Linked DNA regions of Pelobacter seleniigenes DSM 18267. The protein of the gene in region 1 binds, or shares a complex with, the protein of each later gene. Links are inferred from orthologs where the notes say so. Each region holds a gene or a part of one and is shown on either strand. Other genes may lie near its edges. The genes, in order: accD, accB and accA.

The links.
Region 2: the proteins of accD (region 1) and accB are in contact, whole or in part, in a solved structure (PDB 8UXZ), measured with the Escherichia coli proteins. The link is inferred for Pelobacter seleniigenes DSM 18267 from one-to-one orthologs.
Region 3: the proteins of accD (region 1) and accA are in contact, whole or in part, in a solved structure (PDB 8UXZ), measured with the Escherichia coli proteins. The link is inferred for Pelobacter seleniigenes DSM 18267 from one-to-one orthologs.

The regions. Positions count from the first base shown.
Region 1 is NZ_JOMG01000002.1:247,161-257,640, forward strand. The notes cover bases 1-2,938. They hold accD (acetyl-CoA carboxylase, carboxyltransferase subunit beta), read right to left. Parts: upstream 1,925-2,938; coding sequence 1,076-1,924; downstream 1-1,075. Other genes in these bases: N909_RS0103765 (bifunctional folylpolyglutamate synthase/dihydrofolate synthase), read right to left, coding at 1-1,070; trpA (tryptophan synthase subunit alpha), read right to left, coding at 1,996-2,802. Also shown: N909_RS0103780 (DEAD/DEAH box helicase), read right to left, coding at 2,941-4,257; trpB (tryptophan synthase subunit beta), read right to left, coding at 4,257-5,453; N909_RS0103790 (phosphoribosylanthranilate isomerase), read right to left, coding at 5,450-6,067; N909_RS0103795 (TrpB-like pyridoxal phosphate-dependent enzyme), read right to left, coding at 6,091-7,449; indole-3-glycerol phosphate synthase TrpC, read right to left, coding at 7,520-8,311; trpD (anthranilate phosphoribosyltransferase), read right to left, coding at 8,308-9,357; N909_RS0103815 (response regulator), read right to left, coding at 9,830-10,258.
Region 2 is NZ_JOMG01000005.1:18,581-28,887, reverse strand. The notes cover bases 7,070-9,834. They hold accB (acetyl-CoA carboxylase biotin carboxyl carrier protein), read right to left. Parts: upstream 8,805-9,834; coding sequence 8,334-8,804; downstream 7,070-8,333. Other genes in these bases: N909_RS0121370 (aminopeptidase P family protein), read right to left, coding at 8,908-9,834; accC (acetyl-CoA carboxylase biotin carboxylase subunit), read right to left, coding at 7,070-8,252. Outside these bases: N909_RS0121415 (relaxase/mobilization nuclease domain-containing protein), read right to left, coding at 1-173; N909_RS26610 (plasmid mobilization protein), read right to left, coding at 170-505; N909_RS0121405 (replication protein RepA), read right to left, coding at 878-1,861; N909_RS25840 (hypothetical protein), read left to right, coding at 2,283-3,476; N909_RS0121390 (hypothetical protein), read right to left, coding at 3,785-5,818; N909_RS0121385 (menaquinone biosynthetic enzyme MqnA/MqnD family protein), read right to left, coding at 5,963-6,796; more of accC, read right to left, coding at 6,915-7,069; more of N909_RS0121370, read right to left, coding at 9,835-9,987; N909_RS0121365 (roadblock/LC7 domain-containing protein), read right to left, coding at 10,155-10,307. UniProt on the Escherichia coli protein: This protein is a component of the acetyl coenzyme A carboxylase complex; first, biotin carboxylase catalyzes the carboxylation of the carrier protein and then the transcarboxylase transfers the carboxyl group to form malonyl-CoA.
Region 3 is NZ_JOMG01000004.1:334,963-345,461, reverse strand. What follows is about bases 4,806-7,762. They hold accA (acetyl-CoA carboxylase carboxyl transferase subunit alpha), read right to left. Parts: upstream 6,787-7,762; coding sequence 5,824-6,786; downstream 4,806-5,823. Other genes in these bases: dnaE (DNA polymerase III subunit alpha), read right to left, coding at 6,920-7,762; N909_RS0118455 (septal ring lytic transglycosylase RlpA family protein), read right to left, coding at 5,054-5,818. Outside these bases: N909_RS0118490 (ribonuclease Z), read right to left, coding at 1-11; N909_RS0118485 (hypothetical protein), read right to left, coding at 78-299; N909_RS0118480 (tautomerase family protein), read right to left, coding at 318-539; N909_RS0118475 (transglutaminase TgpA family protein), read right to left, coding at 632-2,539; N909_RS0118470 (DUF58 domain-containing protein), read right to left, coding at 2,514-3,365; N909_RS0118465 (AAA family ATPase), read right to left, coding at 3,386-4,327; N909_RS0118460 (cold-shock protein), read right to left, coding at 4,540-4,740; more of dnaE, read right to left, coding at 7,763-10,390; N909_RS25805 (hypothetical protein), read left to right, coding at 10,445-10,499. UniProt on the Escherichia coli protein: Component of the acetyl coenzyme A carboxylase (ACC) complex. First, biotin carboxylase catalyzes the carboxylation of biotin on its carrier protein (BCCP) and then the CO(2) group is transferred by the carboxyltransferase to acetyl-CoA to form malonyl-CoA.

The DNA.
Region 1 (10,480 bases):
TCAGGCGGCCGGGTCAGATAAATCCGCGCGACAAAAGGCAACAACCGGGCCAGCATCTGCTCCGCCTGTTTATCGGCCTTGCAACCGAACACCAGATGCAGTCCGCGCAGCTGCTGTTGCTGCAAATAAGCGGTCAACACTTCAACCCCGGCCTGATTATGCGCACCGTCAAGGAGAATCCGCTCGGCCAGCCACTCCAGTCGTCCGGGCCAGCAGACGTGTTCCAGCCCGGCCCGCAGGGTCGAAGCGGCAAGCTTGCCGAGCTGGTCGGCGAGCAAAGCAACAGCCGCAGCGGCCAGGGCCAGGTTATTAAACTGATGAATTCCGGGCAGACGCGGCCTGACCTCGCGGAGCTCCAGCCCGGGCCCCACCAGGGTCAGGCTCGAATCGTCTGCAACAGTGACCTGATAATCCTGACCGAGCATGAAAAACGGGCAGCCGAGGACCGCGGCCCGCTGCCGTAGCAGTTCTTCGACGGCCGCTTCCTGCGGAGCGCAGAGCACCGGCACACCAGCTTTAAAAATTCCCGCTTTCTCGGCAGCGATGGATTGCAGGTCCGGCCCCAGGTAGCCGGCGTGGTCCAGGGCGATCGGGGTGATGACACACAGCTCCGGGTTCACCACATTGGTGGCGTCAAGCCGGCCACCCATCCCGGTCTCGAGGATCGCCCAGGGGGTCTGATGACGCTGAAAACTGAGCAACGCCATAGCTGTGGTGAATTCGAAGAAAGTAATCCCCAAATCCTGAGCATGAGGGCGCAGTTCGTCGATCAGCGCGACCGCTTCCGCCGCGTCGATCTGCCGGGTATCAATCCGGATCCGTTCGGTAAAATGGTGCAGGTGGGGTGAGGTATAGAGGCCGGCGGAAATTCCGGCCTGCTGAAAAATACTCGCCAGCGCGGCGGAGGTCGAACCTTTACCGTTGGTTCCGGCAATGTGAATGATCCGCATTGCCTGCTGGGGTTCACCGAGCCGCGTCAGCAGCTTACGGATATTGTCGAGACCTAACTTGATCCCGAATAGCTGCAGCCCATACAGGTAATCGAGGCTTTCCCGGTAACGGTCAGACATCACGATCAGTTTTTGGTGAAAATGCGCAGAATCCCGGACAGGCGCGCTTTCATCTCCTTGCGTGGGACAATCATATCGATCATGCCATGTTCGAGCAGATATTCCGAACGCTGAAAGCCTTCCGGCAGCTGCTGGCGGATGGTCTGTTCAATAACACGGGGCCCGGCAAAGCCGATCAACGCCCGGGGCTCGGCGATGTTGAGATCCCCGAGCATGGCGAAACTTGCCGTAACACCGCCGGTGGTCGGATCGGTCAGCACCGAAATAAAGGGAACTCCGGCCGCTTTCAGTTTGGCCAGGGCCGCACTGGTCTTGGCCATCTGCATCAGCGACAGAATGCTTTCCTGCATGCGTGCTCCTCCGGACGAGGAGAACACCAGCACCGGCGCATTGGTTTCCAGGCCTTTTTCAATGGCACGGGTAATTTTTTCCCCGACCACCGAGCCCATACTGCCCCCCATAAAGGAGAAGTCGAAGACCGCGACCACAACCGGCAACCCATCAAGCAGCCCTTCCCCGCAAATGACGGCATCGCCGTCGCCCGCTTTTTTCAGGGCGGCCTTGATCCGTTCCTTGTAGCGCTTGGAATCCTTGAATTCGAGGAAATCGACGGAGCGCATGTTCGCGTCCATTTCGACAAAAGTCCCTTCATCGATGACCAGGCTGATCCGTTCTCTGGCACCGATCCGGAAATGGTAGTCACATTTGGGACAGACGTTCAGGTTCCGCTCAATTTCCCTGGCGTAAATAATTTCCTGACAGTTTTTACATTTGGTCCAGACCCCTTCGGGAACATGGACATTCTTTTTTTCAACCGATGTGGTTACAGCATTTTTTTTACGAAACCAGACCATGGAGCATCCTTTTTGTTTCACCTGATTCTGTCTCAGGTGAGCAGCGTCGCCGGGTCACCGACCGATTCGAGTCAGGCGGTCCTGTTCACCAGCCCCTGTTTTAAATTTGAAGTAAATTCCGCAACACGTGGTAACAGTTCCGTACTCTGGGCATAGGTCTCTATAATTCTAACCAGTGCGCTGCCAACCACAACACCATCGGCAAATTCGCCGACGCTGGCAGCATCTTCCGCCGTGGTGATACCGAAACCGACCCCCACCGGCACTGCGGTCATGGTTTTGAGTTCTTCGACGGCAGCGCGGATATCGGCTGGCGAAATTTTCTGCGCGCCGGTTACGCCGGTCATGGAAACATAATAAATATACCCCTGTGCGGCAGCAGCCAGTTGCCGCATCCGCTCCCGCGGAGTGGTCGGTGCCAGCAGGGTGATCAGAGCCAACCCGGCGGCTTGCACCGCGGCACTGATTTCGCCCACTTCTTCCGGCGGCAGATCGACCAGTAGCAGAGCATCGACTCCGGCACGGGCGGCGTCCTGCGCAAAGCGCTCGGCACCATAACGAAAAACGGGATTGTAATAGCCCATCAGCACCAGCGGAATCGAGGTTTCGCGGCGCACCGCGGCGACCAGTTCGAGGATTTTCACCAGGGTCGTACCACCCGCCAGCGCGCGTTCGGAAGCCGCCTGAATGGTGGGGCCATCAGCCATGGGGTCGGAAAACGGGACGCCAAGTTCAATCAGGTCCGCGCCCGCATCAGCCAGCACCTTGATCAGTTCAGCGGTGGTTGGCAGGTCCGGATCCCCGGCGGTAATGAAGGGAATCAGGGCCTTATCCCCGCGCTCCTGCAATTTTTTGAAAACATCATCTATTCGTGACATGAATTTGTCTTTAAATCCCATACGGGTCGTTAGCAAGCCGTTGAAAACTCCATTCCGGGATTTTCTCAACAACCGATCAGACGGAACAGGCCAAAAAGAGCCAGCTTAACGATTCCACAGGCTCTTTTCAATCCTTTTCTAACTCTCCTTTTTTTCGGAGTCTCCGGACGCGCCGCCGCCGGCCTGCCCGGCTCCACCGCCGGATTTTCCTTTTTTGGAGCGCCGCCGCGGCCGCCGCTTGCGAGGCGTTGCTTTTTTCTCGCCGGCACTCGGTAAGGGTTTCTTACGCCGGGGTGCGGCGCGTTTGAAATCAAAACAGAAGTCCTCATCCAGCGGCATGGTACTGGGAATCCTGAAGCCGAGATAGTCCTCGATTTCCTCGATGACGTAGACGGTCTCTTCATCGGCAAAGCTGATCGCCCTCCCGCTGGCTCCGGCCCTGGCGGTCCGGCCGATACGGTGGACGTAGTCTTCGCGGTCCTGCGGCAGATCATAGTTGATGACATGGGTGACGTTGTCGACATGAATCCCGCGGGAAGCAACATCCGTCGCCACCAGATGAGTCAGGCTGCCGAGCTTGAACTGATCCAGAATCCGCATGCGCTTTTTCTGGGGGATGTCTCCCGAAAGGACTGCACTGGCAATATCATTGGCCTGCAACAGGGCATTCAGCCGTTCCGCCTCGACCTTGGTATTGACAAACAGCATCACCCGTTCGACATCCGGATCCTGTTTCAGCAAACCGAGCAGCAGGGCAAATTTTTCATGGCGGCCGACGTGATAGAGGATTTGATCGATATTGTCTGCAGCGACCTGCTTGGGAGCGATTTCGACTCGTTCCGCCAGGTCCATGAATTCGTAGGCCAATTCCATGACCTGGGTGGAGAGGGTGGCGGAAAACAGCATGGTCTGCCGACTTTCAAAGGGGGGCAGTTTCCGCAACAGGTACCGCAGGTCCTTGATAAATCCCATATCGAACATCCGGTCGGCCTCGTCAATGACCAGGGCCTCGACCTGTTTCAGGGAGAACACGTGCTGCTTGTAATAGTCGATCAGGCGACCCGGGGTGGCAACGATGATATCGACCCCGTCGCGGAGCGCCTGACGCTGTTTTTCGTAATCGACGCCGCCGAAAATCGGCTGCACCTTGAGGCCGGTAAACTGTCCCAGGATCTCCGCATCGGCGCAGATCTGCACCACCAGCTCCCGGGTCGGAGCCATGACCAGCGCCCGCGGATTGCTGCCGGTGCCGGTTTCACTTTTCAGCAGCCGGCAGAACAGCGAGATCAGGAAGGCGGCGGTTTTGCCGGTGCCGGTCTGGGCCTGGGCAGCGACATCCTTACCGTTCAGGGCCAGGGGAATCGATTCCTGCTGCACCGGGGTCAGGGATTCGAATCCGGCCGCCACGACACCTTTTTGCACGGATTCGGGAAGTTGTAGTTCACTGAATTTCATTATAATTGCACTTTCATCGCATCGGCGACTGTATGAATATCTTTATCCCCGCGCCCGGACAGGCAGACCAGAATGATCTGCTCCTTGCTCAGGGTGGGGGCCAATTTCATGACCTGGGCCACGGCATGTGCACTCTCCAGGGCCGGGATAATCCCCTCGACCCGGGTCAGTTTCTGAAATGCGTCCAGGGCTTCCTGATCGGTAACCGAGACATATTCGGCCCGTTCAATATCGTGCAGCAGCGCATGCTCCGGCCCCACTCCCGGGTAATCGAGCCCCGCGGAGATAGAGTGGGCATGCTGGATCTGCCCGTCATCGTCCTGCAGCAGGTAGGTCTTGTTGCCATGCAGCACCCCGGGCAACCCGGCCGAGATCGATGCCGCATGCTTGCCGGTTTCGACTCCGAATCCGGCCGCTTCAACCCCGAGCAAGTGGACCCCTTTGTCCTCAATGAAGGGATAAAACAGCCCCATGGCGTTGGAGCCGCCGCCGATACAGGCCACGGCAACGTCCGGCAGCCGTCCTTCCGCTTCCTGCAGCTGCTGCTTGGCTTCCTTGCCGATAACCGCCTGGAAGTCACGAACCATCATCGGGTAGGGATGAGGACCGGCGACGGTCCCGATGACATAGAAGGTGTCGCGGACATGGGTCACCCAGTGGCGCAGAGCGTCGTTCATGGCGTCCTTGAGGGTGGCGGTGCCACTGGTGACCTCAGTCACCTTGGCCCCGAGCAACTTCATCCGGAAGACATTGAGGGACTGGCGACGGATGTCCTCCTTGCCCATGAAGATTTCGCACTCCATGCCGAACAGGGCGGCCACGGTGGCGGTGGCAACGCCATGCTGTCCGGCCCCGGTTTCGGCGATGACCTTGTTCTTGCCCATGCGCCGGGCAAGCAGAATCTGGCCGACGGTGTTATTAACCTTGTGGGCGCCGGTATGGTTCAAGTCCTCGCGCTTCAGATAAATTTTGGCGCCGCCCAGTTCTTCACTAAGCCGCTTGGCATAGTACAGGGGGCTGGGCCGGCCGACATAATTCTTCAAATAGTATTCGAATTCCCGATAAAATTCCGGGTCCTGGCGCACTCCGGCATAGGCCTGCTCCAGTTCCAAAAGAGCCGGCATCAGGGTTTCGGCGACATAGCGCCCGCCATAGAGACCGAAGTGACCGCGTTGGTCCGGGTACTGATAACTCATGCTTTCCTCACCTGCTGTATGAATTCATTGATTTTCTGGACATCTTTACGCCCCGGGGACTCCTCAACTCCGCTGGAGACATCAACCGCGTAAGGGCGGACAGTTTGTATCGCCGCAGCGACATTGGCCGGGTTCAGACCACCGGCCAGCACCAGCGGTTGCCGGCAGCCGAGGCGCCGGACCAGTTCCCAGTCAAAAGAGTGACCGGTGCCGCCGTAGGCATCGTCACTCCAGGCATCAAGCAACAACGCGGCGACCGGATAATCTTCGGCCCCCTGCAATGACGCGGCATCCCTGACGCGCAGCGCCTTCATAACCCGAAACGGTGCAATGATGCAATCCTGTGCGCTTTCATCACCGTGCAACTGGACCAGGTTGAGCCGGGCCAGGGTCATGATCTCTCTGATCCGCGCCGCCGGGCTGTTGACAAAGAGTCCGACCGTGGTCACAAAAGGGGGCAGCGCTTCGACGATCCGCGCCACCTGCTCCGGCGCAACATAGCGGGGACTCTGCTCATAAAAGACAAACCCCAGGGCATCGGCCCCGGCCGCCACCGCTGCACAGGCATCGGCGCGATTGGTGATGCCGCATATTTTGACTCTGGTGTCGGCCACGCAATCCCCTTCAGCAATCCCCTTCAGCAGTCCACTTTGGGCAGCTGCTGTAATGACTGTTCCACCGCCGCGCTGGAATAGGCGTAATTTTCCAACTCCCCGGCAAAGAAGGCGTCATAAGCCGCCATATCGACATGCCCATGACCGGAAAGATTGAACAGAATGGTTTTCTCCCGCCCCTCTTCCTTGGCCTGCAGCGCTTCGTCCATGGCTGCCCGGATGGCATGGGACGATTCCGGGGCCGGGATAATCCCTTCAGCCCGGGCGAAATCGACCGCAGCCTGAAAACATTCCACCTGCCCGACCGCTCGGGCTTCGATCAACCCGGCATCCAGCAATTGCGAAACCAGCGGCGCGGCGCCGTGATAGCGCAAACCGCCGGCATGAATTCCGGGGGGCATGAAATCATGGCCCAGGGTATACATTTTGGAGATCGGCGCCATTTTGGCCGTATCGCCATAGTCAAAATCGTACACGCCTTTGGTCAGGGTCGGACAGGACAGAGGCTCCACCGCGACAATGCGCAAATCCTTGCCGGCGGCCTTGTCGGCCAGGAACGGAAAAGCCAACCCGGCGAAATTTGAACCGCCACCGTGGCAACCGATGACCACATCCGGAAAGTCTCCGGCCAAAGCCATCTGCTCACGAGCTTCCAATCCGATAACGGTCTGGTGCAGGCAGACATGATTGAGCACACTGCCGAGACAGTAACGGGTGTCCTCGTGACTGGCGGCGTCTTCCACCGCTTCGCTGATGGCAATCCCCAGCGACCCGTTGCTGTCCGGATCGCGGGCCAGAATCGCCCGGCCAGCCGCGGTCTGGGAGGACGGCGACGGCACCACTTCGGCTCCCCACAACTGCATCATGCTTTTCCGGTAGGGCTTCTGCCGATAGGAGACGCTGACCATGTAGACCGTGCATTCAAGACCGAACATCTGGCAGGCCAGGGCAATGGACGAGCCCCATTGGCCAGCGCCGGTTTCACTGGCAATCCGCCTGGTCCCGGCGATTTTATTGTAGTAGGCTTGGGGTATGGCGGTGTTCGGCTTATGACTGCCGGCCGGGGAAACCCCTTCATATTTATAGTAGATCCGGGCCGGTGTCTGCAGCAACTGCTCCAGGCGCCGCGCCCGAAACAGGGGAGCGGGACGCCATTGGGCCAGAATCTGCCGGACCTCGTCCGGAATAGTGATCCAACGCTCGGTCGAGACTTCCTGTTCGATCAGGCCCGGTGGAAACAGCGGCAGCAGATCATCCGCAGTGACCGGCTGCAACGTCCCTGGGTGAATCACCGGCGCCAGTGGCCCCGGCAGATCCGGGATGATGTTATACCACTGTTGCGGAATCCGGTCCTCAGGTAGAAGATACTTGATCTGCTTCATATGCGGTTCCCTTCTTCATCCGTATACCGATCCCGGACCTCGTCAGGACGGGGCCGAGCCGGGTCCTGGTTCAACAGCCGGTCAGCAATGCTGTCAGCTTGGCGCCGATATCCTCTTCTTTCATCAGGCTTTCGCCGACCAGAAAAGCACCGGCACCGGCCTGCTGCAAGCGTTCGATGTCCGCCCGCGTGTGAATCCCGCTCTCCGCCACGGCCAGCTGGTGTCTCGGGATACGGCCCGCCAGCCGCTCGGTCACGCCGAGATCAGTGACAAAAGTGCGCAGATCGCGATTATTGATCCCGATCAGTTCCACCGGAACCCGCAGCGCCCGTTCCAACTCGGCCTCATCGTGGACTTCGAGCAGCACGTCGAGGCGCAGCTCTTGCGCCAGGGCGGCCAGTTCATTAAGCTGAACATCATCCAGGGCGGCGGCGATCAGCAAAATCGCATCCGCCCCACCGACCCGGGCCTCGTAAACCTGGTAGGGATCAATGATAAAATCCTTGCGCAGCAGCGGCAGCGAGACCTGCTCGCGAATCAGCCCGAGAAAACGCAGATGACCATGGAAATAGTGCTGGTCCGTGAGCACGGACAGGCAGGTGGCGCCGTAATTCTGATAAATCTCCGCAATCTCCAGCGGATCGAAATCCGCGCGGATAATCCCTTTGGATGGGGAACCTTTCTTCACTTCAGTGATCAGGGCGGTCCCCCCCGATTCGGCCATGCTGCGCAGAGCCCGGGCAAAGCCGCGCGGCTGATCTTCCAGGTCGCCGACCCGGGCAGCCAGTTCGGTCATGGTTTCACGGCTTTTGGCGGCCGCGACTTCGTCCCGTTTGGTGGCTAAAATCCGTTCAAGTATCATTGATTGGTCATCCGTACCAGTTCATCCAGCGTCGCTTTGGCTCCGCCGCTGTCAAGGGCCGCACTGGCCAGCTCGATGCCGGCGTCGACATCTCCAGCGAGGCCGGCGGCAACCAGGGCGTAACTGCTGTTCAGTACGACAATATCCCGCTTCGGACCACGCTCGCCGGTCAGAATGGCGTTGACGATCCGGGCATTTTCTTCCGCATCCCCGCCCTGCAGCTCCTCCAGCCGACAGCGCCGGAAACCGAACTGTTCCGGCTCGATGGATTGCACTTCGACGGTATTGCCGCTGATAGCAGCGACCAGGGTCGGCCCGGTCAAGGTGATTTCATCCATCCCATCATTACCATGGACCACAAAGCCCCGCCGACACCCAAGATTCAACAGGACCTTGGCCAGCGGCTCAACCAGGTCCTTACGGAACACTCCGAGCACCTGGCGATTGGCTCCGGCCGGGTTGGTCAAAGGCCCGAGGATATTGAAAATAGTGCGGATACCGATCTCGCGGCGTGGCCCGATGGCGTATTTCATAGCCCCGTGCAGAGCCGGAGCAAACAGGAACCCGACACCAATCTTTTCGATGCATTCAGAAACCTGCTCCGGCGCGATATCCAGCTTCACCCCGAGCTTTTCCAGAACATCGGCACTGCCGCAGGATGAAGACACACTGCGGTTGCCGTGTTTAGCCACCTTGCCGCCGCAGGCTGCCACGACCAGAGCGACCGTGGTCGAAATATTGAAACTGCGGGTTCCGCTACCGCCGGTCCCGCAGGTGTCCAGAATCGTTTCCCGATCCAGGTTGATGTCATCGCGATCAATATCAACCACATCGCCCACCCGAATCGGCGTCGCCCGGGAGCGCATCACCCTGGCGGCACCGACGATTTCAGGGATGGTTTCCCCTTTCATCCGTAGCGCGGTCATGAAGGCGCCGATCTGCGCCGGGGTCGCCTCTCCGCCCATGATCTGATCCATGGCATCGATCATTTCCAGCTCAGTGAGGTCCTGGCGTTCCACCAGCTTGGCAATGGCTTCCTTGATCATCTTGCAAGTCTCCATGTGTTAATGGCTGTTTTCAGATGAATGAACCTGGTCAGCCCCGGTCCCCAAATAGTCGAAAGCGTCTCGGCCAGAAACCAAACGCCTTGAAGCGGCCATCTTGATCCCGTCGTATCTCGGCAACAGCCACCGTTTCCCGTGCAGAGAAAAGTTACGACTCTGTGGCTCCAGCACGTGGGGAGAGCAGCAATACGCCGCTACGAACAGGGTTTACAGGATCGAGCGCCTCAGAATAACAATCTCAACCTGAAAAATCACCAATAATCATTAAATCGCCATCTTCGCACCTGTTCGCGCTCCGGACAGGACCGGCCGTGATGCACGAAACAACCAACAGGGGACAGAAAGCTTCCACAGCGGCGGACTGAACGAAAGAGGCGAGAAAAAACAGGGAAAAGGGCCGTTTCCAATCTGAAAACTTATGCGTTGACATCCAGAGTTTCCGGACGCCAACTCTTTAGCCGGCGAACTGGGTCAGTTTCCGTTCCGGGTTAAGCCGAGTTTTCTGCCGTTCCAGCCACTCCAGCAGATCACTGGCGTGCAATGGTTTCTCGAAAATCCGGCAGCCGAGCCGCTCGGCCAGTTCCCGCTCTTCACAACTCCAGGTGCCGGACATGACCGCCTTGTTCTGCAGTGCTCCCTTGCAGCCCCGAAGGCTCTGTTCGGCAATAAAATCAAGCCCGCTGACATGGGGCATCCGATTGTCGGTCAGCAGAAAATCACCGCACGCATCATCATGGGGGCAGGGATCGCCCACACTGGAATAGACCGGACAAACGGTCGGATCGGAGAAGGCAACAACTTCGTAACCATGCTGTTCAAGCAGCAAGGTCAGGAAATTGCGGCAGGAATCATCATCCTCGATTATGATTATCCGTGGCTTCATAAGAATTCATCCCTTTGACGACAGGTTTGGTCCGGCGGGCAGCTGATAACAAACCGGCTAAACCCATGGCAGGACAAACAAAACCGGGTACAAACAGCTTGCTTATTGATTTTGTCAGGCAGAAAAAACTCTTTTTTCTGCCCTGCCGGAACAGAATCCTGCTATGGATTTTTCCAATAACCTGATGGCCGGCAATTGACGACGCCAGATTCATAACACATG
Region 2 (10,307 bases), on another replicon or contig:
TAAACCGGCTTGGCTAGATCCGGATTCAGCTTCTTCGACTCCGAAAATTCTTTCGAAAGCTCTTTGGGAGTTTGCCCGTCCATGTTGCCGCCGATGCGATAGCCTTTTGCCTGGTCTAGAACGTAATTCAAAACTCCTAGGAAGCCCTTACCTTTAATCTGCTTGCCAATCATCGTCCACGGAGCTCCTGACGCACTTTAAGGAGATATTCAGCAAGCTCCTCCAATGTTCCGGAAGGAACAGCGGCAGTTTGCCATCGATGAAAATACCGAAGAAATTGATTGAGATTATTTCCGATCCGGCTCAACTCCTGATATGTCTTCAGATTGATTTCCGGAATCGGCAAAGGAAGCTTTTGATTCAGACCGGCATTCCGCAAGAAAGAGGAAGGAGACAATCTGACTCTTTCAGCTTTCTTGAAGAGATCAACTAATTCGGTATCACTTAATCGAACAGTAATTCGGTGCTTCTTTACTTTCGATGCTGTTTTAGGGGGTCTACCCATGACTGGCCTTTTCTTCCAGCAAACAAAGTGCGCTAGGAAGCGAGTCGTTTTCCGTCTGACGGAAAACATGGCTCGCTACCAACAAAAACAACAAATTCTACAAAAGGAAGAGCTGCACTCCTGCAGAAATCACAGTCGTTACCAAAATCAGAGATATCCACAGGTAGAGTGCTCCTACTACAGGATAGATTATAACTATAGGTAATAACTACAGGAGCCCCCCGCCTAGCCCAGTACTGGTGCGGCTTTGCGGGGAGTCCTCCCTACCGTTTATGCGCAAAAAAACCATTTCTACCTACCGTTTATGCGTAACAATCCGTCAATTGCCCCTACTGTTTATGCGTGGATAACGTGCTGCATCAACACCTAATATCAACAAGCTATATGCCGCCGGGACGGTCTAAGCGTCAGGCCTGCTTTTGTCGGTTCAACTTTTGCCTCCGGATATAGAACGCAAGCTCGATGAAGTGCCTCCCGGAAATTGCGCTGAAAATTGTCTCTCCTTACGATTTGGCTACCAAACTGAGCATGGAGTAGAGGCCAGGGTATAAAAGTTGTTTTCTTCAAGTGGGCTAATCGATAGGTTAGCCATACATAAACATCTATTGCCATTGGAGAGCCCTGGATCAACCCAACTAAACGCATGTCGATTGGCACCGCTTCACTTATCAAACTCTCAAAAAAATCTTCATTTAAAGTAATTGTCGAGTCCCATACCCCTGCCTGATCTGGCTCTTGAGGGTTCCACCAAAAATTTGCTTCCGAAGCAATCTGGATATTATTTACAGCCCATCCACTGCCATCATCTCTCGTACAAGTTATCGAACAAGCAAAGAGACGTTTCATTTGTTCTTTAAGATGGGTAATACTTCCACAGCGACCGCCTGTTGGAGCTAGTCCAAGTTTGTTCATAAATTCCGATAGTGAGTCCCCCAACACCAATGTACGCTTCTTGGTTTTTACTGCTTGAGTAGTCAGCCACAATAAAAGCAATCGAGGCTTTGTTCCGTAGGGCAATCCAATTTTGCTAGGAGCACTCATTGTCAGGGTATAAATTCCGTTTTCGCGCTCGAAGTAGGCCGTGTTAGGCTTACTATGCGGGATAGTTGCCTGTACCATGGCTTTTGCCATGTAACCTAAGGCACCTGCTTCTTTTGCTGTCTCTACATCAAAAGCTGCTGCTGCTTGGATAATTTTGAGGACAGCAGGACTTAGGAGCTCTTTAGTCGAGTTATGTTGGACAGTGTCAAACATTGATAAAAGAGCTTTAATTCTGTCTCTGCTGTTGTCGAAGTTGCTCAGCTTTTGTAGGGCGCCCGCGGCGACGCCTTGTAACCATCCTTTTTTCCGCGTCAACAGAGGGCTCTATCAACGCACCAGACACCCTTGCCGCCTCTTCAAGCCAGTTCAATACATCCTGAGGCCTCCAAGCTAAAGACCCTGCTAACTTTATTGGAGGTGGAGTCCGAGACCAATTACGTCGTGCTAAATCAGCCCTGATACTACTTGGAGTCCGGCCTAGCGCCTTGGCCAATTCTTTAATATCCCAAATGAGCTTTTCCACAATTTCGATCCTCGTAATTAATATTTTTCCGTTTCAGGTCAATTGCGTTCAGGTCATTACATTAAGAGTCATCCTGAAATTTGAAAATTGAAGAAATTATTCACTAGATTATTCTTTATTATTTTCTTACAGTTAGAGCTATTCTTAATGATATTTCGGTACTAAAATATGTCGATTTGGACATCTTAAGCGGTAAAGAAGTGGGGCAAGGAAATGGACCAAGAATTGATATCAGAAGCAGAAAAAGCTATTAGAAAAACATGTAAAAAAATTCAGATTCAGGATCCAACCATGAATCGAATCACTACGTGGCGTGCTATTTGCCGTGACCTAACAAGGACATTCCCTCCAAGTCATGCAATCTGGGGAACGAATCAGAATATAGAGACAACCCGCTTCTCTGTAAAAGTTCCATTTACATATAATATGATTTTTATTTATGGATATACAGATCAATACAAAGCTGTAGCCAGTTCATATGACTTAGACAAAGTAGCTCGCGGAATATCAAAGGCATGTGTCGAAAAATATAGAAATAGTACCCCTATAGCTGAAGCTCTTCGAAATACTGAAATTATCATAAAAAGAATTATTAGTTCTGACAGCAATAATTATATAAGAAAATCATCGAAAAATAAAACTTGGGACTACCCGGTATTTTGTAAATATTGTTGGAGATTGACACCAACAGATAATAGATATCCATTATCTAAAAAATCTAATTTGTGTCATATTCACACCCCACAAACAAAGGAATATCAACAATCAAGGCGTCATTTAAAATATTTCACCTCTTCCTACATAAACATAAGACAAAATTCAAATAAAGAAATCAAAAAAAATCCTGAACTACAGTCAATTTTCCAGTCAAATATTCAAAAAGTTCTAATTGGAATTTCAGAGATTAAAGAAATAGACATAATGAAAATTGCTATGGAGTTAGATATCAAAAATGAGGAGATTGTAGATATTGAAAATATTGCAAAAACAACTGGCGCAAGCATTAAGACCGTTAAAAAGATCTTTGATGATAGAAAAAACCCTCCTTCCCTCTCCCAAATGAAAGCGCTTGAGAAAATATACCCTTTAACATTCAAATACGTGCGAGATGAAAAAAACAAAAATCCTTATCACTGGCGACAGCTTATTGAAGGGATAATTGAAGATAGCGCCCCCATTGAGGACAAGGAGGGAATTATTGCAATTCAAAGGGAGATAAATTCGATGATAGCCATTCCTCGCGATGCAAAAAAATTCTTGACCAACTGCGAGGCATGGTTAGCTATCAAAGCAAGCCATCCACACGGGGGAAAGCAACCAGGAGCTGGGAGACCCCCTAAAAAGGCATTTTTAAAAACCACTCAGTGCCTATCAAAACATCCAGGGACGACGAAGGGACAACAATGATGATTAATTCTGAATAAATTTAAAAGATAATGAACTATTTTGGGACAACCCTGGGACACCCAGCTTCCTAAAAAGACAAATCTCCATGAAGGGAAAAACAAAACAGGGACCCCAGATAAGCAACATAACCATCTGAAATCCCTGTTCTTTATTATGGTACCCGGGACGAGACTTGAACTCGTACAGCACGAATGCCGAGGGATTTTAAGTCCCTTGCGTCTACCAATTCCGCCACCCGGGCTCTTCAAACAAAAAGCGGTCTGCTAAGGCTTCCTAGCAGACCGCGACATTATAGACATTCAGACAAATTAGTCAACACTGACAAGTACGGAATAAGAATAATCTGTCCCTTTCCAGGTCCAAGAAAACTCCAATACACCGACATCAGCAGGATCGGAATCCCCAGGCTTTGAATCGGATATTGTAACCGCAAAAATAGGTGCTCCGGGGACGCTAGTATCGACATAAGTGTAATTTTTTGTCCCGGTCAGGACACCTACCTCAGAAGAAACAGTAATTTTAGTACCAGCGATAGGTGGGTTATAATTAATGTCATGCAACGAGAAGTGAATTAGCTGGCTACCACCATCCGGCACTGAAATCGTATCGGCGCCAGTTATAGGATCACCGGAAGAATCTCCAAGGCTAACGGAAGGAACCCCGGTGAACAGCAATTTAATCTGATGAGAAATTCTCTTATTGCTGTCCCAAACATTATTCATTCCATCAAAAGTTCCATTTTGGTTCCTATCGACAATAAGATCCTCAAAGGTAGAATCGTAGGGATAACCAGGACTTACTCCTCCATAAGGAATATTCAGCGGATCATCATCCTTATCCAAATGAACGTCGTCATAAGTATCATCAAAAGTTTCACCGGAATTATACAAGCCATCGGCATTGGCATCAGTAAATTCTTCTTCACCATCGACCACTGCCACAATGGTGCATAAACCATCACGAGGATTATTGGTATCGTCAATCAAGATACCAAGCAGATCAAAATAATCATCTGCAATCGCATTATCAAGCACGGAAGATGCAACGTTCTGGGGAAACGGCTGCTGTGTCCTGAAGCTAACCGTCCCTTGCCCTTCGGCATCAAGATTAACTGCTCGATCAATGGCACCACACTCGCTGTAAAAAGATACTGAAGTTCCTTCTAAAACATTATAATTGCCGTAACGATCAGCAAGTCGGACATCAATATCTGCTGTCACGCCATCATAGTTCAGGCCTTCGAGATTGAGTGTTGAAGTCGATAATGAGAAATGTCCTTCTGAAGGAACGCCACCACCGATAGCAATAACCCCACTTGATGTTTTCAAAGAGGAACCTTCTACCGTAGCCGTAATCGTTACAGTCCCAGGAATTGTACCGCTGTGCAATGTCGTTGTAACAACTCCACTTTCAGTGCCAACTTCAAGGGACGTGACACCAGAAACCGGGCCAATGTATTCACCGCCATTGGGTCCAGATAGTTCAAGCAAAACATTTTCGCTGCTAGCTACAAGGTTCCCGTTGGAGTCCTTGACATGGAAGGTAATCGTTGAAGTCTCGGTGCCCCCAGACCCTTTAATAACCACAACCTGAGGCTCAGCAGAGACAAACTCAATACTCCCTGCCGCAGCACCGGCAACAGAGATTGCCGCCTGTCCTGAGACAACACCGGATGAAGCAGTAATTATTGCCGTTCCCGCAGTACTTGTCCCAGCTGAGAATGTAGCCTGGGCCACACCCTCTCCACCGGAAATATCTGCGGAAGGAACAATGCTACCAAGGCTGGAATTGTTTACAGAAAAATTAACCGTGGTCCCATCAACCATGGGATCGCCATTACCATCAAGAACGGTAGCGCTTACAACCGATGTGCCACCCACTGTAATAGAACTTGGCGACGCAGCTAAAGATATTGATGCCGCCGTTAATTGGTCAGAAATCTGAATAGTAACTGAAGCGGAGGCACTATCTACCGAAGCCGTCACCTTGACTGTCCCTTCGGTACTGCCCGCAGTCAAAGTCCGGGTCAAAAGCCCACTGGATGTCGTGGCCGGGGAAGGAATTGAAGCAAGAGTCGGATTATCCAATGAAAACACAACAGACTTGGAACCAGTAACAACCTCACCACTACTATCCAAAAGCCTCACAGCAATCGAAGCTTTCTCTCCAGTCCCGATCGTAGAAGAGTCGGTTGAAATTATAATTGCACTAACTACCGATGGCTCCGTTGTGCCAGGATCAGTGGGGGTGTCAGACGGACTTGAGTCTGAACTACCCTGGGTTCCACAACCACTGAGGACAAGGACAAATAAAAAGATAACCAGTTTGATGACTTTAGCCACAAAAACCCTCCCTTCGGTTTACATTTCCCATTATTTTTTTACACATTCTAATAAATAAAGATTTACAAATCTACAAATTTTTATACTTATAGCAGGAAAAATTATAATATCCAAAACAAATAGATTATTTTAATGTAAATTTTTTCAGGAAGGAGAAAAAAAGGAGATTCCAGGGGGCTTGGCGAGTAGGTTATGTTTGTGACAGAGGGAAAAATAAAGAGATAAACCAGCCAGGTGGTTGGAGGTCAGGAAAAAATCCATCCCCTGCCAATAGCTAACATATTCTGCAACAGAGTGTTCACCGCCGATATTTCTGGCCAGCCCAGGCAAATCGTTCAAGGCTTGTTCTAATGAGGTTTCGAGCTGCCTGATCAATGCTGTAAAACAACATGCTTTTTCCCGGGCACTGCTCCGCCGCAATATCCAGAGGGCAAACACAAAGGGCAAGCCGGTCTTCTTGTACCAAAGATCCCCCAGATCATAACTTAAAACACCGGCAGGAAGATTTTTTGCCTGTTTCATGGCGCGATCACCAATCAACAACCCAGGGCGACCTTGTCTGATTGCGGTTTCGACATCCTCAACGGGAACATAATCGTCAACCTGTTGGAGGTCGTAATATTCCAGCAACAAAACCCTCAGCAGATTAATTGAAGTGGCTGATTCTCCGGTGATGGCAATGGTCCTCCCAGACAACTGCTCAGGGGGACAAGGGCTGAAAAGAAAAACACTCCCGACGGGGCCAAAGGAGGAAATGGAGAAATTGGGCAGCAGCAGGTAGTCTTCAAAGTTCAAAGCATATTCAAACGATGAAGAAGGGCTGATGTCCAACTCGCCAGTTTGCAGCATACGGTTAAGTTCTGAGGGAACCCCCGGCACCAGCCGGCCTTTGAAACCACAATCCTTCAATCCATAAAAAAAAGGAACACAGTTCAGGTAGGAGATATATCCCAGGGTTAGTTCCGAAGTATCATTCATAGAAATCGGTCAGGCAATTCCTGCAGAATCGTTGAGAATCATCTGTCAAGTTAGATAAAACACTGAGGAGAACGGTATATCCCCTACCCGTTCTCCTCAGCAACTTAACAGGATGACCTTAAACTTTGACGCGCTCAAGAAAATTGGTATCAAAGTGACCATCGATAAAATCCTTGTTATTCATCATTTTCTGATGAAAAGGAATGGTCGTCTTAATCCCTTCGATAATGTACTCGTCCAAGGCACAGGACATCCTGCGAATCGCTTCATCACGCGTTTCAGCATGGACAATTAATTTACCGATCATGGAGTCATAGTGTGGCAGTACGGTATATTGATCGTACATTGCACTTTCGACCCGGACACCCATGCCTCCCGGGGTATGGTAACCCGTTATTTTACCCGGGAAGGGAGTAAATTTAACCGGATCTTCTGCATTAATCCTGCATTCAATGGCATGCCCGGTGATTTTGATATCTTCCTGACGATAGCGCAGGGGAATTCCAGCGGCCGAGCGAATCTGCTCTTTAATGATATCAACGCCGGTAATCATTTCGGTCACCGGATGCTCAACCTGCACCCGGGTGTTCATCTCCATGAAATAAAAACTGCCGTCAGAATCGAGCAGATATTCAACCGTCCCGGCACTGCTGTAGTTGACCGCCTTGGCAGCAGCAACGGCGCAGGCCCCCATCCGCTCGCGCTGTTCCTGAGTAATGACCGGGCACGGCGCTTCTTCAATCAGTTTCTGATGCCGCCGCTGAATGGAGCAATCACGTTCCCCCAGATGAATGACATTGCCGTGCTTGTCGCCAAGAATCTGAATTTCGACGTGTCTTGGATGCTCGCAGAATTTTTCGATATAAACGTCGGCTCGACCGAACCCCGACTGGGCTTCCGTTCTCGCAGTGGCAAGAGCATTTGCCAGAGACGCAGGCGAATGGACGATTTTCATCCCGCGTCCGCCGCCGCCAGCCGAGGCTTTTATGATCACAGGATAACCGATTTCTTCAGCAATTTTTTGAGCTTCTTCTATGGTTTCAATGCTTTCATTAGTCCCGGGCAAAATCGGGACTCCGGCTTCAGTGACTGTTTGACGAGCCGTAATCTTGTCGCCCATTCGGCGCATATTATCCGCAGTAGGTCCGATAAAAGTAATCCCGCACTGCTCACAAATCTCAGCGAATTCTGCATTTTCAGAAAGAAAACCATAGCCCGGATGAATCGCGTCTGCATCGGCAATTTCAGCAGCACTGATAATCGCTTTCATGTTGAGATAACTGTCAGCACTCGGTGTCGGCCCAATACAAATACTCTCATCAGCCAAACTAACGTGAAGCGCTTCGTAGTCGGCGACGGAATGGACAGCCACCGTTTTAATTCCCATTTCCTTACAGGCACGAATAACTCGCAGTGCGATTTCACCACGATTAGCGATCAGTATTTTATGAAACATGGTCCTTAAACTCCCAATGGAAGTAATCTTTTAAGATCTAAACTTTGTTCAACAAACCAGCGAAGCTGCTGAGGCTTCACCTCAAAGCTTTTCAACCAGGAATAAAGTTTCGCCATATTCCACCGGAGCGCCGTCTTCCTTAACAACCTCAATAATTTTACATTTAAATTCAGCCTCAATTTCGTTGAACAATTTCATGGCTTCGACCAAGCAAAGCACCTGCCCGGCATCAACGATGTCCCCGACTTTACAAAAGGGTTCTGCGTCCGGAGACGGTTTACGATAAAAAGACCCGACAATCGGCGAAGGGATTGCATCATATTTGCTTTGTTGGGGAGCTGAATCAACAGTCGTTGGAGCAACCGCGGCAGGAGCACTGGCCGCAACAACGGGAGCGGGTTGAACAACAGCAGCTGGTGCCGTCATTTGAATAATCTCTTTTTCGGAGCCCCGTTTGATGTGAATTTTTTCTTCGTCATTCTCAAGATCAAACTCAGTAATATCGGTCTCGGTAATCAGTTTTATTAAGCCTTTAAGATCTTTCAGTTCCATTTTTTCCTCCTGAAAAATTTTTCAAATCGTAACTAAGTATAAGGGTTAACAAATCAAAACGTGGGATTCTGAAATTAATAATTGATTCTCACTTTCAATATCCCTACTCAGCGTTCAGTACGCTGTAGTGTTTAGCAATAGAAGTCAATGATTGATATCCGTTGGCAGTGACCACAACAGTATCTTCGATTCGAACTCCACCAAGCTCAGGAATATAAATTCCCGGCTCAATAGTAATAACCATTCCTTCTGCCAAAAGGTCAGCCGATCGAGACGAAACGGTCGGGTATTCGTGAATTTCCAAACCGACCCCATGTCCAAGACCATGGCCAAAGTAGTCGCCGTAACCCATTTTGGCAATATAGCCTCGAGCCACAGCGTCCAGCTCTTTCATCTGTAGACCTGGCTGAATAGCAGCCAAAGCAAGGTCATGAGCTTCTAACACAATATCAAAAATTTGTCGAAGCTTTCCTGAAACCTCCCCAACAGCCAAGGTTACTGTTTCATCTGAATAATAGCCATCTACACATGTCCCGAAATCGATCGTGATCAATTCACCCGCCGTCAGGAATTTATCGCTGGCGACGCCATGCGGTAAGGCTCCCCGCTTTCCTGAAGCAACAATAAAATCAAATGCATTCGCTTCCCCGCCCAAACGCTTGAGAGAAATTTCGAGCTCCAGAGCAAGCTGCTTTTCACTGACACCAGGTCTTATAAGCGGAAGGATTTTTTGAAAAGCGTCGTGGTTTATTTGTGCAGCGGCTCTTAAACAAGCAAGTTCACGGCTATCTTTTTTTCCTCGTAACGGTCGTAACTGTTCTTTCAAAGGGAGCCAGTGAATTTGCTTACCGCACAAACCTCGTAATTCGTCAAAAACGGCTACACAGACCGCTTCAGCATCAAAGCCAACGCGCACGTCCCCAAAGGAAACCAATTCATCGGCGATTGCTTGCAGCTTGTTTTTGTAACAGATTATCCTATCCGCTGTCACTTGCGTCTGGGCCTGGGTGATATAACGTGAATCGGTCAGAAAAACCGTCTCATCGCCTATAAAAAGAAGAACGCCATCGGTACCGGTGAATCCAGACAGATAGCGTATATTGGTTAACCCAAATATAATTATGGCGGAAAGTCTCTCGGACTGCTGAAGATTCCGGATAAGAAGAAGTCGATTTTGGTTCACGCTCCGTCCTGTTTGATACTATATCGGAATAAAAATCACTGAAAGCGGTGACACGCCTGGCTGACCGAAAGAACTGACCTGCAGCGTAGCAAAAGCAGCCTCAAGTCCCCTGTCAGAAACCGCCAACTCTTTAACATTACAAGAAAAAGTGGGATAAATAAAACCGTCTATTCCAGATCAATCCGTAGTCGGGGCACCTCACGCATCAGCAAGTAACGTCCCTGGCCATAATTACCCGATCGATCCACAATCAAGCCAACAAAATATTCGTCTGTAACAACTTGGATGATGATATAGAACCGTTCTGTCTTAATTGAAAC
Region 3 (10,499 bases), on another replicon or contig:
GGGTTTTTCACGACCACTCTCAGCCCAACAAAAAAAGGAGCGCAGACGGCTCCCTTCTGGCAACCCGGAAAGCAGATTCAGGGCTGGTATTCGATTTTCGATTGCTGCACGGTTTCGCACTCCGGACACTTAAATACCCGGATGTCATGCCACCAGGGTTCATCCCCCCAATAGGATTGGTGACCGATGCAATCGATATTTTCAACATCGTTGATATTTTTCGCATCCTCGCAGACCGGGCAATAGACCCAGATCTTACCGTCGGCACAAGCCTGCAGGAACTCGCCGGGGTTGGACATAAGCAAAATTCCTTTTACTCAACTTTTGGAAATATTATTGGTTTTTCCTTCAGCCCGCAACTTTTTGACCGACCGTCCGGAAATCCCCCAGCTGTCGGTTTCAAACTCCTTGATGATGACATGAGTCGAGGCGGGATTCTTGTTAAGGACTTTCACCAGCAATTCGGTGATACCGTCGACAAGCTCGGCTTTCTGTTCCTTACTCGCCCCCTTGGTGATATTCACTTCAACATACGGCATAAGTCGATTCCTTTCAAACAATGACGGATAACAATAAGTTTCAAGTGGTTATTATCCTCAAGGGATAGTAACAATGCAACAGCAATACGAAGTCAGAGCCATTTAATCAGTTTAATGATCCGCCGCAGCCGCCAGCGCTGCTGCCAGGTCAGAGGTTGATCGGTATACAGACTGCGCCCCAAAATACCGGCAAATTCATCACTCAACGGATCCTTCAATTGCCCGGCAGCCTGATACAACCCGATCGACGGAGTTAATTCAGAAAGTCCCTGCTGATGGGCAACTTTGCGACGAAAATCCCGCACCAGAATCACTACACTGAAGCGGCGCAGGAACCAGCCACCAGCTAAGGACAGCACCAGAAACAACGACAAACCGACCAGGAACGGCGCTTGCGAAGCAGTTGGCTCGGACTGAGCGGTCCCAGCGTTTTGAACCTTGCCGACAGCTGCTTTGAGCAAGGCCAGCTGCCCCTGCAGATCATAGTTCAGCACACTTCTGGTCCAGAGCAGCGCCAGGGTGTCGGTAAAAATCTGCCAGTTCGACAGCCCCTGGCCACGCTGCCGGGCAAAGGATTGCTCGGCATTGACCGCCAGTCGGCTGGGATCCAGGCGCTGCCAGACACCCTGTTCATCCAGGGCCTCCACCCAGACATGGGCCCGATTTTCCGTCACCAGATAATATCCGCCCAACTCGTTGTAGTCCCCGCCCAAATAGCCGCCAACCAAGCGGCTGGGAATCCCGGCCAAGCGCAGCAAGGTGGCAAAGGAGGAGGCGAAATACTCACAGTAGCCCCGCTTGGATTCAAACAGGAAATAATCAACCGGCTGCTCTGTCAAAGCGATGTTCTGGGCTGAATAGCTGAGCTGCTGTGCCCGGAAAAAATCTTCCAAGGCCTGCACCTTCTGCGCAAAACCAGCCGGAAGGGCACGGATCCCGGCTGCGACCTCGGCGAGCCGCGAGGATACGGTGTCAGGTCGGGCCAGGTAAAATTCCATACTCCCTCGGAGCTGGCGGCGACTGTCCGCAGCCCAATTCATCAGGTACCCCTGCTGGCGTCGGTCCCGCCCCCGGCGCAGGAAGATCCCATCCGCAGTCTGTTCATAACGCAAGCCATTGAGATCAGCGCTATGATCCAGGCTGACCAGATAACGATCCGCCTGGGCTTCCAGCTGCATGGCAACCTGCTGCTGCGGCCCGTTCCCCGACACATAACCCTCCGGCGGAATCCGTTCGGTCCGCAGCCAGGAGGCCCCGGCGATACGATTCAGCACCACCCCGCGCCAATACAGCTTATCCACCGGCAAACGCTCGGTTTCAGCCCGAAAAGCAACCTGGTTATTTCCAACCAGCTCCGCAACCGACCCCGGCCGGATCCGGTCGGTCATACCAATGGTCGAACGCGCTGGCGGATTGAGAAAATTCCATAGTGGCAACTGGGTCCGCGGCAAAATGAAGAACAGCAACCCCATCAGGAGCAAGGAACCGGCGGGCAGCATCAGTAACACCTTTCCCAGGAGCCTGAATTCATTTCGGCTGAAGCTGAGTCGGCTGTCCGCCGCGACAAAACTCAGGACGATCAATCCCATGGTCAGGCTGGTGACCAGGGTCACCAGACAGCCAAGATAGACCATATTCAGGGTCAACAGTGAGGACGCCCCCAACACAACCAGGGCGAGTAAAAAAATCTGCAGAATATGACGGGGAGATTTCGGGCCGATCAGCCGTTCGGCCAACAGCAGACAGAGGATCTCCACCAACGGCAAAACAATCTCAGTTCTGGACATGCGCGGGATCAGAATCCCGATCAGGCAGAGCACCAGACCGGCGACGCCCAGCCGCGGCAATCGCCCCGCAACGGGCAGCGGCGAGACAGCCCACAAAAAGCCACTCCCCAGAACGGCCAGCACCCACCAATGCAGAAATGGAGCCGCGGGAATGAGCGCCGCCAAGACTCCGACATAGAGCAGGTAGTCAAGAATTTTGGCGAGACGGATCATACAAAGCCAGCGCTTTCAATAACCGGTACCTATGACTGTCACCCAGGGCCGGCACCCAGCAACGGTCCGCCAACCGCAAGCCGACGGCCCGTCCTTGACGATAGTGATGATTAATCAAATAACTTCCCTGACTCAACCGCGCTTCCACCTCCCCCGGCAACTCGGCAAGATCAATAACAACACTTTCTGAAAGAGGACGATTGAGCTGTTTGATTTTCAGGTTCTGCTGCCGGGCTGACAATTTCCAGTGGATTGTTTTCAGAGGATCACCGGGGACGTAGTCACCGATGCTGTGGATATCGCCTTCGGAGCCTCTTGCCGTGGATTCCTGGACCCGGGCTGCTGGATTCGCAGCCTCGGTCAACGACTGGGTTGTGGTGCTCGGGGTGGGGAACACCAGCAATTGCTGTTCGTCGCTCCATTGCCGGGAGCGAACAAAAAAATTTACCGGAAAGCAGGACTTAAGGCGTAGTTCGGGCAACGGCTGATAACCACGCCGAGCCATGGTCAAAGGGATATGTCCGCTCACCCCCTGGCCGGCGGGAATAATCGGCGCTAGAAATGAATGCCCGGCAATCTCGACCCTGATCAGAAAAACCGGCCAGAACCGGTGCCGATTGAACACTTTAACCGTCGCAGAGCCCTGAATTCCAGCATACAATTCCTGCCCCGGCAAACATGAAACCATAACATGTTGCAGGTTTTGCTGCCCCAGCAGCCCTGAAACAGCCATAAAACCCAGCAATGCCGATACCAACAGATAAAGCAGGTTGTTACCGGTATTCACTGCAGCGAACCCGAGCAGCAGGGTCAACAGGATATACAATCCACCGGCGAGGGTCAGAGTCAGGCGATAGGAACGGCGACTTTTTCTAGCAAAGATTTGAGGACCTCCTCTTTCCGCAGCATTTGAAATTCAGGGTTCAGCAGGATCCGGTGGCTTGCCACCGCCGGGGCCACTTGCTGAACATCTTCCGGGATCACAAAATCCCTGCCTTCGAGATAGGCGACGACCTTTGCCGCCGCGGCCAGGCTCAACCCACCTCTGGTGGAAATTCCAGAGAGGATGCGCGGCTCGTTACGACTGGCATCGAGCAGCTGATAAATGTAATCCACCACCCGATTATGAAGTTTGATCTCATCCCTGATAAACTGCCGGGTCTGTCTGATCTTGTCTGGTTGTAGCAGCGGCTGAATGGTGGTCAATGCATCCCGGGCACTGCCGTTCCGGATAATCTCCCTTTCCAGTGCCGCTGGAGGGTAGCCGATGTCGGTCTTGAGCAGGAAACGGTCAAGCTGGGCCTCGGGGAGCGGAAAGGTGCCGACCTGATCAAGCGGGTTCTGGGTCGCTATGACCATAAACGGATCGGGCAGAAGGTAGGTCTCCCCTTCCACCGTCACCCGGGCCTCCTCCATCGCTTCAAGCATGGCGCTTTGGGTTTTCGGGGTGGTTCGGTTGATTTCATCAACCAACAGGAGATTATTGAAAATCGGGCCACGGACAAAACGGAAATGGTTCTTTTTTTGATCGAAGATGGACAGCCCGGTGATATCCGAAGGAACCAGATCGCTGGTGCATTGAATGCGTCCGAAATCAAGGTCCAGAGTCCCGGCCAGCGCCAAAGCCAGGCTGGTCTTGCCGAGCCCTGGCAGGTCCTCGATTAACAGGTGTCCGCCGGCCAATAAACAGATCAGGGCCGTACGAATCGCCCGATATTTGCCCTGGAGATAGTCACGGGAAAGACTGTCAACAATTTCAAGAAGTTGTTTGCGCTGGTAAAGTTCCATGCCGGTCCTTTTCGGTCGTTGTCAGCATTATACGTTATTTGGAAACAAATGTGAAAATGCCCTCAGGACTAAAGCAAACAGGAGCGGACATGACCCGGCGATGGCGACTGGGAAAAAACTGCTGAGTAGCGGATATGGGAAGACGAGAAGAAAAACCAAAAAAGGCCCCGCAGAAAACTGCGAGGCCTTGAAATTTTATGCTCTTTATATTTTTAGAGCTTACAAACGTTGCTGGCTTGAGGTCCTTTTTGACCTTCAACAACGTCAAAGCTGACCCGCATGCCTTCCGCCAGAGATTTGAAGCCGTCTCCGCTGATTGCTGAAAAATGCACGAAAACGTCAGGACCATTATCCTGCTCAATGAAACCGAAACCTTTTGAATCGTTAAACCACTTGACTGTACCTTCTGCCATCTTGCTTTCTCCTTGCTTGGGTCCCCTTGTGGGGATGTTTACGTGATGCAGCGTTTTATCTGCATGCTAAAAAAAACCGCTCAGCCCAACTTGGTCTGTGCGGGTCTTCTCTGTCTGGCAGTAAAAAGTCAACACAAACTGGGCTTTAAGCAGAAGCAACGCTATCACGGACCCGATTTAAAAGCAAGTAATTAGATGCACAACTAATGATATTTTGAAAAATATTTTCACCAACAAATTCAATACTTTAATCATTCAACATCGAAAAGATGTAATTTTTTCAGAAATTCTTTGTTAAAAAATCAAACAAGGTTCAATTAAAGGCAACCACAAAACTTCCGGTAAATCCGCGACCGACAAAATCTGCGACGGCCAACTCCGCATGGTGCAGAGATTTGTAATCACCGACCCGGACCCGATACAATTTTCGCTCATTGACAAGCGCTGTCGCAACCACGGCTTTGCCATATTTTGCCTGCATTTGGGATGCCAGTTTATAGGCGTTATCAGCATTGGCAAAAGCCCCAATCTGGATGGCGAAACTCCCGGCATCGTAACTGGCCGGGGCCACATAACTGGTTTTCCCCTGCACCACCTGGCGATAACCTAGAGCCTCAACCTGGACCGGAGCGGTTCCTGTTTCGACAATCCCCAGTTGTTTGGCAGCGCCATAAGATAAATCGATGATCCGACCGGCCACAAAAGGCCCTCGATCGTTGACCCGGACAATAATCTGTTTTCCGGTTTTCAGATGGGTGACCTTGACATAAACACCCATGGGAAGGGTTTTGTGGGCGGCACTCAGACCATACATGTCATAAGTTTCACCGTTACTGGTTTTCCGGCCGTGGAATTTGGACCCATACCAACTGGCAACCCCGCGCTCCTGGAAGCCCTGGTGACTGCTCAGCGGTTGATAACGCTGACCGTCAACCTCATAGGGCTTCTGCCAACCGGGCAGCTCTCTGGTGGCAGGCGAATCGATCACTCTGCTGGTGTGCCCCCCGCCGCAACTGGAGAGCATTATCGCCAAGGACAGGAATAAAAATAATTTCCACACGCCGAGCAACTGCTTCATAAAACTTATTTCTTCGGTTCCTCGACCTCGGTCATAGCCCGGAACCGCTGGTAGCGTTGCTCGACCAAGCCTTCGGGTGAATACTCTTCAAGCTCGGTCAGATGCTTCAAAAGGTACTCTTTGAGGATCTCGGCGGCTTGATCATGATCCTGGTGAGCCCCGCCGAGGGGTTCCGGAACAACATCATCGATAACCGTCTTGAGACTGTCAACATCCTGGGCCGTCAATTTGAGGGCTTCAGCGGCTTGGGCACCCTTGCTGCCATCTCCCCAGAGAATAGCCGCACAGCCTTCCGGCGAAATAACCGCATAAACTGAATATTGCATCATCAGCACACGGTTACCGACCGCGATGGCCAGAGCACCGCCGGACCCACCTTCCCCGGTCACAGTGACGATGACCGGGACTTTCAGCATGGCCATTTCACGCAGATTGCGCGCAATCGCTTCAGCTTGGCCACGCTCTTCGGCACCGATACCTGGGAATGCTCCGGGGGTATCGACAAATGTGAAGATCGGCAGGCCGAACTGATCAGCCATCTGCATAACCCGTAAGGCCTTGCGATACCCTTCCGGGTTGGGCATGGCAAAATTGCGCATCACCTTTTCTTTGGTATTGCGCCCCTTTTGATGTCCAATGACGCAACAGGGCTTACCCTCAATTCGCGCAAACCCGCAAACCAACGCGGGATCATCCCGGAAATTCCGGTCACCGTGGACTTCAAACCAGTCGGTGAAAATGCGGTCGATATAATCAAGGCTGTAGGGACGATTGGCATGCCTGGCCAACTGGGTCCGCTGCCAACGCGTCAGATTGGAAAAAATCTCTTTCTTCAGCTTGTCGGCTTTTTTCTCCAACTTACTTATTTCGCTGGAAAAATCGACATTATCAGTGGAATATTCCCGTAATTCGCCGATTTTTGTTTCAAGTTCGGCGATCGGTTTTTCAAAATCGAGGTAGTGGTTCATTGCATTCCTCCCTGCCCGTTAACGTTGCCGGTGCATGGTCTTTATCCTGAGTTTCCGGAAGTGCAACACAGTATAGCTTCCGAGCCGGCAGGTCAAGTATAAGTCCCTGGAACCAATCGGTTTCCATGCGAATTTATTCAAAATTCATCACATTATACCCGAACAGAGCTTCCGCATCAGCCATCGCTTCATCGGATGCTGCCATTTTCAGCTGTTCAGGCAGTTTGATGACCGTTTCGCTGCGATTCGGGATGACAATGTGCAAGCGCACTTCACAGTCGCCGCGATATTTCTGGACAATGGATTTCAACTGACGCATGTGCATATCACCAAGACCCGGGGTCGTCAATCGGATATGCACCGTTCTGGCCAGCGTTTTTTTCACCTCGCTCAGCAGCGCAACTTCCGTTGCCAGCACCTTGCAGGCCTCTTCCCCGACATCCAGTTCACCGGTGATCAAAAGCGGATCTTCCCCTTTGAGCAGTTCCATACCCGCAGCATAGACTTCCGGGAAGACCACCACTTCAACGGAACCGCTCAGATCCTCCAGGGAGACAAACGCCATGCGATCACCTTTTTTGGTGATCAGTTCCTTGATTCCGGAGACAATCCCGCAAACCCGGACCTTCTCCTTGTCAGTCCGCTCATGCAAGGCAGCGGCTTCACAGGTAGCGAAGCGTTTGATGGCGTCGCTGTGACGGGCCAACGGGTGCCCGCTGACGTAAAACCCGAGAGCATCTTTTTCATAGCTCAACAGGGTTTTTTCATCCCATTCGGCAATGTCCGGCAGTACTCCGTAGCCGTGCCCGCCGACCGAGAGTATCTCCTCACTGCCAAACAGAGAATCCTGCCCGGATTGCTGTTCTTTCTGCAGCCGCTGACCGATCTCCATTGACTCTTCAAGGCCGGCCAGGTACTGGGCCCGTTTCCCGCCCAGGGAATCGAAGGCGCCGCATTTGATCAATGCTTCGCCGACCTTTTTATTCACCTTGCGCAGGTCAACCCGTTCACAGAAGTCCTGCAACGAGGCAAACGGCTCTTCCTTGCGCACATGCAGGATCGACTCCAGGGCCGAAGCGCCAACCCCTTTCACCGCGCCGAGGCCAAAACGAATCGCTTCGTCAGAAACGGTGAAGGAGCGGTCGGAGGCATTGATATCCGGCGGCTGCACTTCAATGCCCATAGCTCGAACTTCGCTGATATTCTTAATAACCTTGTCGGTATTCTCCATGTCCTCGGTGAGCAGCGCCGCCATGAACTCAACCGGATAATGGGCTTTGAGGTAGGCGGTATGATAAGCTACCAGGGCGTAGGCTGCAGAGTGGGACTTGTTGAAGCCGTAAGCCGCAAACTTCTCCATCAGGTCGAAGACCGCCTCCGCCTTTTTCAGATCAAGCTGATTTTCTTTGGCCCCGGCCATGAAAATCTGCTTCTGTTTGGCCATCTCTTCCGGCTTTTTCTTCCCCATTGCCCGGCGCAACAGATCCGCTCCGCCCAGGCTGTACCTGGCCAGGGTCTGGGCAATCAGCATGACCTGTTCCTGATAGACGATGACACCGTAGGTATCTTTCAGAATCGGCTCCAGCTGGGGAAAATCGTATTTGAACTTTTCCACCCCGTGCTTACGCTTGATAAAAGAGTCGACCATCCCTGACCCGAGGGGGCCCGGCCGATACAGGGCGACCATAGCGATGAGATCCTCGAAACAGCTCGGCTTCAATTTGACCAGATACTCTTTCATGCCGCTCGATTCGAGCTGGAAGACCCCGGTGGTTTCCCCATGGGAGAGCAGCTCGTAAGTTTTCCGGTCGTCATCGCGCACCAGCTTGAGGTCGAACGCCGGGTCCTTGCCGGCCCGGATCAGGCGCACCGCGTTCTCGATAACGGTCAGGGTTTTCAGACCGAGGAAATCGAACTTAACCAAGCCGATCTTTTCCACATAACTCATCGGATACTGCGTCACCTGACCACCGGATTTAGGATCAACATAGAGGGGCAGGTATTCCGGCAGCGGTTTCGGCGTCACCACCACCCCGGCGGCATGAGTCGAAGCGTGGCGGGTCAACCCTTCCAGGGCCAGGGCAATTTTGACCAGCTCCTTGACCTTGGGATCCTTTTCGATGAGGTTTTTAAGCTGCGGTTCCTGCTCGATGGCATCCTTCAGGGTAATGCCGAGGACATTGGGAACCAGCTTGGCGATTTTGTCCACTTCGCCGTAAGGAATATTCAAGGCCCGACCGACGTCACGCAGCACACCTTTGGCCAGCATGGTGCCGAAGGTGATGATCTGGGCGACATTTTCCGCCCCGTACTTGGCCCGCACGTACTCGATGACTTTCTCTCGGCCGTAGATGCAGAAGTCGACGTCGATATCAGGCATCGAGATCCGCTCGGGGTTGAGAAAGCGTTCGAACAGCAGGTTATAGGGGATCGGATCGATATCGGTGATACGGATGGCAAAGGCGACCAGGCTGCCGGCCGCCGATCCACGCCCCGGGCCGACCGGGATGTTGTGATCCTTGCCCCAGTTGATGAAATCGGCCACGATCAGGAAATAACCGGGGAAACCCATCTGCTTGATACAGGTCAACTCCTCCTCGAGACGGGCCTCATAAATTTTGACATCTTCATCCGTCAATTCACGTAGCTTACGGATCTCGGCAAGGCGTTCGACCAGGCCGGTACGGCTTTTATCCGCCAGGACCTCGTCAAGAGTCTGATCCTGCGGTTTTTCATATTGAGGAAAATGATAGGTCTTGAAATCGAGCTCCAGATTGCAACGCTCGGCAATTCGAATGGTATTGGCAATGGCTTCGGGTTGGTTGGGAAACAGCGCGGCCATCTCTTCGGAAGACTTGAGATAGAACTCGTCATTAGGAAAACGCATCCGATTTGGGTCATCCATGGTTTTGCCGGTCTGGATACAGAGCAGCACCTCATGGGCAAAAGCGTCTTCCTTTTTCAGATAATGACAATCGTTGGTCGCCACCAGGGGCAGGTCCAGTTCGTTGGCGATCTGGATCAATCCGGCGTTGGCTTTGGCCTGCTCCGGCAGGTAATTCTCCTGCAGCTCGATATAAAGTCGCTCGTTGTCGAAGATCTGCGCCATCTCCCGAGCCCGGTTGAGAGCTTCTTCCGGCTGGTTCAGATTGATCAGGGTCGGCAGTTCCCCGCCCAGACAGGCCGTCAGGGCCATCAATCCTTCATTATGCTCGGCCAGCAGTTCCCAGTCGATCCGCGGCTTGTAATAGAAGCCCTCACGGTAGGCGGCGGAAATCAACCGACAGATATTCTTGTAACCGGCCAGGTTCATGCACAGCAGCACCAGGTGATAGGAGGCTTCCGACGATCCCCTGGCGTTCCCTTTGGTAAACCTGGACCCCGGGGCCACATAGACCTCGCAACCGAGGATCGGCTTGATGCCGGCGGCCATCGCTTTGCTGTAAAACTCTGCAGCGCCGAACATGTTGCCATGGTCGGTCATGGCCACGGCCGGCATTTTGAATTCCTTGGCGCGATTGATCAGTTCATTCAGTTTGATCGCCCCGTCAAGCAGGCTGTATTGGCTGTGCAGATGCAGGTGAACAAAATTGGAGTGTTCCATATATACTTGTATTTCCAGAAGAGTTTAGTAAAAATGAGTGGCGGGAAGAGCCGGATGAAAGTTCTTCTTGTGCCGTTGGGAGAACCTGTTTCCCTGCTGACTGAAGCGG